Regions from separate parts of the Paenibacillus sp. FSL R5-0928 genome, predicted to be linked through region 1. Evidence: predicted binding sites of a transcription regulator. Region 1 holds the regulator's gene; the other holds the start of a gene.
What was found. The regulator LexA, encoded in region 1, represses DNA repair genes until DNA is damaged. The targets are predictions, from matches to a motif close to CGAACATATGTTCG.
Positions count from the first base shown of each region.

Region 1 (3,428 bases):
CTTGCTTTTTCCACCTTCAAGTACGGACGACGGAAGAACAATAGCGCTGCCAGCAAATAGTACAGTACTACTCCCAACCAATTAGCCAGCATGCCATTTCCTTTGGCCTGATCAATAGAACCAACTACCCAAAACATAGTGCCAAGTATCACTAACACTACCGGAAATGCAATGTTGCGACCTTTAAAGACTTCGGCATTCTGGGTAGGAGATTTAGAGGCATAAATCGTATCCTTGCCTTGTTTCTTTCTTTGCTTGTTGATTTGCTGTGTGTTGCGTTGAACCATTCTTTCCCAAGAACGGGCCATGTGCGTTCCCCCTAGTCATCCTGAAATATCTATGAAAAGGAACAGCGAGCTAATGTTTAAGCCCCTTGTTACCTTGTTCATGCTCATCGTTATCTACTACTTCAATAGTATTTAATTGTGCTCGGAAGTTATTGCGGATATTCCCCAGGTAAATTTCACGAAGCTTGGCGCGTTCCGCCACTTCCTCTTGATTAAGGCCTACGCTCTTCTGTTTGCGTGCCAATTCGTTAATTCGCGCGACCAACTCATCAATATTCAATACTTTCCCTCCCCCTATAAATTAATTCTAACTCTGCCATGAGAAAAAGAGCTTGTCAAGGTCTACTCCCTGCAAGCTCTACTGGTCATTCTATTATGTTCTCAGAAAATTAATAAATAGGTAAAGTAAGTATGTCTCCAGCGTTAATTTGACTACTCTTAATCCCACTTGAACGTTTAATTCCTTCTATATAAACAACTGTCTTCATATCAGCCGGTTTATTCTTAAGGGCAATACTCCATAGTGTATCTCCACGTTCAACCACAATCCGCTTCTCTTCCTTCATTATAGTCGTCGATCCTGCAAATACATTTCCCACTACTGTTAGGCCAGAAAATACTAGCACGATAATCAATATTAACTTAATAAAGAAGTCCTGACGGAACAACGAAATCATCCCTCCTAGCAAACGTTCCGTTATCTCTTTCACCTTAGCGGAATTACGGGCAACGTCATTATGTCCTAAAGATTCAACCACTGGGGCCTTATCGTAGATGCTGCGATATGTACTGTATTTTAGCATAATTATCATCCTCCAAACACTTGTTCTTACTTTCGAATTCATAATAACACGAACATGTGTTTTGTTCAATACTATTTCAGAACAATTCTTCTCTTTTTTTCGAGAGACTCAAGTGGTACATTTTATTATCATTTGTCTACCATTTTTTAACTCTAGCAGATTAATATTTATAATAGTTAGAACTTATGTTTGTGCGAACGGTAGTTCTATGTTATAATTTTCCCAAACATTACTATATGGGGTTGATTCCAATGTCAAAGATTTCAAGTCGCCAGCTGGCGATCCTGGAATTTATACGAAGCGAAGTCCGCAGCAAGGGTTATCCACCTTCCGTCCGGGAAATTGGAGAAGCTGTTGGCCTTGCTTCCAGCTCCACAGTTCACGGTCATTTGGACCGGCTTGAGAAGAAGGGACTTATTCGTCGAGATCCAACGAAGCCACGTGCAATAGAATTACTAGGCCAAGAGGATTCAGAGAATGTTCACCAATTCGCCCAGACCATCTCACGGATTCCTGTCGTAGGTAAAGTTACCGCCGGGGTACCTATCACTGCTACAGAGAATATCGAGGACTACTTCCCACTTCCTACTCACTATGTAGGTGACAACAAAGTATTTATGCTGTCAGTTATGGGTGATAGTATGGTGGATGCTGGCATTATGAATGGTGATTATGTAATTGTTCGCCAACAACAAACAGCGGACAATGGAGATATCGTTGTAGCCATGACTGAAGAAGATGAAGCAACCGTTAAGACCTTTTACAAGGAACGTGATCATATACGGCTTCAGCCGGAGAATCCAGCTTATGAGCCTCTTCGCCTTAATCGCGTAACTATTCTCGGAAGAGTCATCGGATTGTTTCGAGATATCCACTAAGTATGCACTCCTACCATAAAAGGCTGTTCCGCAAATGCGGAACAGCCTTTTTTCTGTGTATTTTGCTTTCTCAACCGCTAACGAACATTTGTTCTCGTTCGCTAAAATGGGCATTTTCTATGAATAACCGTTTAGGCGTTCTGCTCATATCCTAATTAGAAAGGAGTGTTGTGCATAATGCCAAATTACCGAATTATTGTAGATCTGACCCAAAGAATGTTATATCTTCTGGACAATGATATTGTGATTAGAGGTTTCCCTGTCGGCATTGGTAAGATGTTAACCCAATCCCCAGTGGGAGAATTCACGATTATTAACAAACAACCCAATCCAGGCGGTCCCTTTGGTGCCTTTTGGATGGGACTGTCTAAACCACACTACGGGATTCATGGAACGAATGATCCTTCCTCCATTGGGAAAAAGGTATCCCACGGCTGTATCCGGATGTACAACGAGGATGTGTTAACACTCGCAGCTATCGTCCCTATAGGAACACGAGTAACGATAAGGAATTGAATTCGCTGAGGACGTCACAGCCCCCAAATCACCATATACAGAATGGGGGTCATTACATAAGTAAGTATTTTTTCATTAGCATACTAGGAGTTTGGTGATTATATGTCGAATATTGTTAACAGGATTGCAAATTGAAAAGGATGTGTTTAGTTTTGAATAACTCAAAAATTAGAACCCTCGTCGATTTTAAAGTCGATGCACTGGGTAAGCTGTCCGGTTTACTTTTAAATGATGAACAAGCTAGTGGAAAAAAAGTGAATTTGCTCACCTCTTTTGGCAGCATTCAGGGAATCGTCTCTCCAGCCGTCTCCAACAAAGAGGATGTATTTGATTTAAAATCTTTGATGGATGATGTAATAGTAGACGAATACATATCTTATTTGGGAGCAGAACACCCTGATAAAAATTTCAGCTATAACTTTGTTGTCCTCAATGACGTTACTGTAAGACCTTATGCTAGTTATGGGACTCCGATCGAATACAAACAGCTGATTGTTTATACCGATCATATCACTGCCTTCAATTTTCTATAGGTTACATACTTACCTTAAAAAGCACCCTTGCAGCAACCCCCAATTTTGCGCCATTTGCAGAATCGGCAGGTTTCTCCGGGTGCTTTTTTTGGGCTAATTCCGAAGCCGATCCTATAATTCCACGAATTTCCCTTTTAAAAGATACTAGTGGGGATCATTCAGGCATATCTTTCAATAAGCAACAATTTGAGTCTAATGAGATAACTGGGAGGTGATTATATGCTGATTATCTTAGTGTACTTATTTGCTATTTTAGGAGTTGTTTTAATTCTAAGTGCCCCATTATAAAATTGAAAACGCTATCCACTTCATCTGATATTTCTATGCTAGTTAATGCGGCTGCATCCTTTAACATCATTTTCACCAAAACATTCATTCCCCCCAATCAATCTCACTTGATCGCACTTAACG
Region 1 is NZ_CP150225.1:4,003,882-4,007,309, forward strand. Features, by position in the region: gene MKZ16_RS17960 (hypothetical protein) at 1-308, opposite strand, end outside; gene MKZ16_RS17965 (DUF896 domain-containing protein) at 358-567, opposite strand; gene MKZ16_RS17970 (LysM peptidoglycan-binding domain-containing protein) at 677-1,090, opposite strand; gene lexA (transcriptional repressor LexA) at 1,342-1,968, shown strand; gene MKZ16_RS17980 (L,D-transpeptidase) at 2,146-2,484, shown strand; gene MKZ16_RS17985 (hypothetical protein) at 2,637-3,017, shown strand; gene MKZ16_RS17990 (hypothetical protein) at 3,341-3,428, shown strand, end outside.

Region 2 (3,428 bases), 270 kb from region 1:
AACGAAACACCGCTTTATTCAAAAATGCTCAAATTTGCCGGCATCGGAGAATCACTGCTGGAGGACAAGCTCATTGAGCTGATTCGCAGTCAGACTGATCCAACGATTGCTCCGTATGCCAAAGAGGGAGAGGTAACTGTTCGTATTTCGACAAAGGCCCCTTCTGAGCATGAAGCTACAAAAAAGCTGGAGATACTGGAACAACAAATCAAGGAGATTTTGCCGGAACATTTGTATGCGAACATTGATGTGCCGCTAGAGCAATTGATAGTGGATTGGATGGCGGATGCCGGCCTGACCTTAAGTGCGGCAGAGAGCTGCACCGGAGGTTTGCTGATGGAGAGTATAACAAATATTCCAGGCAGTGCTTCGATGTTTGCCGGCGGAATCGTCTGCTATTCAAATGACTTAAAGAAAAAGCTGCTGAATGTGCCAAGTGCTTATTTGGAGGGACCCAATGCCCCTGGAGCCGTAAGCCGAGAAGTTGCCGAGGTGTTGGCTGACCAAGTGAGAATGATTGCAGACAGCGATTTCGGCTTATCTGTTACAGGTGTAGCTGGACCGGGTTATTCTGAACGAAAGCCTGTTGGACTTGTATTTATCGGCTTGGCTGAACGGGGACGTAAGACAGAGGTTTATGAGCTTAATCTTAAAGGTACGCGGGAAAATATCCGCTTACGAACAGTTAAGGCTTTGCTGTATCGTCTCTGGCGGAGACTTGAGGAACGCAAGGTGGAGACACCTCTTGAGGGTTCAGACTTGTAATGGGAGATTAGCCCAGTTATAATAAACACATACGGAAGAACCGTGGCACTGAGATTTCTTTGCTGCGGTTTTTTGTATATTTGCAGAGATTTTGATCACGATGCTTTCTCATGATCATAAGTCGTTGATGTCCGGTGAAGTGGAGAATTTAATTAACTTCTATCTCCGGAGGGAGGCTTACAATAAAAGGGATAAATAACGCCCAAGACAAAAAAAACGAATGTATGTTCGAAAAAAAGCTTGGCAAGACCTTAAAAACACGTTATTATATTACTATAAACAGTGAAGGAAGTGGTCTGATTGTCAGATCGTCGTGCAGCGCTTGATATGGCGCTTCGTCAAATAGAAAAACAATTTGGTAAAGGTTCGGTAATGAAACTGGGAGAATCCACGCATATGCAAGTGGAAGTTGTACCTAGCGGATCTTTGGCACTTGATATTGCATTAGGTATAGGCGGACTTCCAAAGGGACGTATTATTGAAGTATACGGACCGGAATCTTCAGGTAAAACAACAGTTGCTCTTCATGCTATTGCAGAAGTGCAAAGACAAGGCGGACAAGCTGCTTTTATCGATGCCGAGCATGCGCTTGATCCGAAATATGCACGTAACTTGGGCGTAAATATCGATGAATTGCTGCTTTCTCAGCCAGATACGGGTGAACAAGCGCTGGAAATCGCCGAAGCACTTGTTCGTAGTGGAGCCGTTGACATTATTGTCGTTGACTCCGTTGCTGCTTTGGTACCTAAGGCTGAAATTGAAGGCGATATGGGTGATTCCCACGTCGGACTGCAAGCTCGCTTGATGTCTCAAGCACTTCGTAAGCTTTCTGGTGCCATTAGCAAATCGAATACGATTGCTATCTTTATCAACCAGCTTCGTGAGAAGATCGGTGTTATGTTCGGTAACCCTGAGACAACTCCGGGTGGTCGTGCATTGAAATTCTACTCCTCTGTACGTTTAGATGTACGTCGCGTAGAGAGCATCAAGATGGGGAACGATGTGGTTGGTAACCGTACTAAGATCAAGATTGTGAAGAATAAAGTAGCCCCTCCATTTAAACAGGCTGATGTTGATATCATGTATGGTGAAGGGATTTCCAAAGAGGGAAGTCTTGTAGATATCGGTACTGAAATGGATATCGTGAATAAGAGTGGTGCATGGTATTCCTACGAAGGCGAGCGTCTCGGCCAAGGTCGTGAGAATGCTAAGCAGTTTTTGAAGGAACATCAGGATATTGCCCTTATTATTGAGAATAAGATCCGTGAAGCAAGTAATTTATCCACTATTGTTGCTGCGCCGAATAATGATGAGATTGTTGCAGAGCAAGAGGAAGAAGAAAAATTGCTCCTCGAAATCGAATAGTATATTAAACAATAGGACGCCCTGTGATTGATTGTTGCAGGGTGTCTTTTCTTAACAAGTATTGAAAGTAAGACGATAACTGATCTATTGCTATGAGGTGACAAACAACTATGGTAATACAACTGGATTTTGAAGCAGAAGAACAAGATGAGCAGGTGTTATCTGATTTTCCTGAAGGAGAACTCTTAGAGATCACTAAAGTAGAACGTCAAAAGAAATCTGACCACCGTTATATCATACATTTCGGAGCATATAACATGACTGTGCACGAGGACGTCATGATTAAATATCGAATGATTACTGGTAATTCTTTTATGAAGGCTGATTTGGAAGAAATTGTTGTAGCTGATGAGCGTCAACGAGCTTATGTGGAAGGCCTCCGTTATCTTGAACGTAAACCACGCACCGCTATGGAAATGACTCGCCGTTTACGCCAGAAGGAAATAGGAGAGACTATTATTGCGGAAGTGGTGCAGCGGCTGCAGCAGGAAAGATTTCTTGATGACCCTTTATATGCTAAGCAATGGGCGGAGCAACGAATAGCGAACCAGCGGAAAGGGAAGATGTGGATTCGACAAGAGCTACGTGAGAAGGGGATTGACAAAACCCTTATATCGGAAGCTTTGGAGAATATTACTCCTGAACAAGAGCTGGAGAGTGCACTCGAAACAGGGCGCAAGAAATGGAATCTCATCCGTGGAGACGCTTCAGATAAGCGAAGAAAGACTGGAGCCTTCCTTATGCGCCGTGGATTCTCGGGCGATATGGTTCGCCAAGTGATCAATACTTTACTTGCGGAAGACAATTATGAAGGTGAAGATGAGGAGTTTTACTAGAATCACTGATTCTCTTGACATTAATGCGTATATCGACTCTCTTGACAATGTCTTTTTATAAATAATAAAATATAACATGAATCGGCATAAAATTAGAATCCTTTTTCCTTCCCAAAAAGGAGACTGTTTTAAACGGTTCACGTACAACTCATATGAAATGTAATCGCCGGATAAGGCGGGCAGTGTGCATGTGCAGCATGTGCAGTATGGCAATCGGTTGTTTACCGGTTTTTTGTATGGTGATGAACGGATAGTTAAACAACTGCACAATTCCCAGGGATATACCTTGGAGAGGAACCAACGAGGAGGTGAACAGATGCTGGAATCATGGATCTGGGTCATTATCGTTCTCGTTGTAGCTGCAATATTCTTTGGGTTCGGTTATTTTATTCGTAAATCCCTTGCAGAAGCTAAAATCCAAAGCGCAGAAAGAGAAGCCGTTGTCATCGTTGAGAATGCGAA
Region 2 is NZ_CP150225.1:4,270,839-4,274,266, reverse strand. Features, by position in the region: gene MKZ16_RS19085 (competence/damage-inducible protein A) at 1-765, shown strand, start outside; gene recA (recombinase RecA) at 1,066-2,130, shown strand; gene MKZ16_RS19075 (RecX family transcriptional regulator) at 2,241-2,966, shown strand; gene rny (ribonuclease Y) at 3,286-3,428, shown strand, end outside.
Region 2: a site for LexA is predicted at 983-996, ahead of recA (recombinase RecA). Genes of this name have one in related genera too.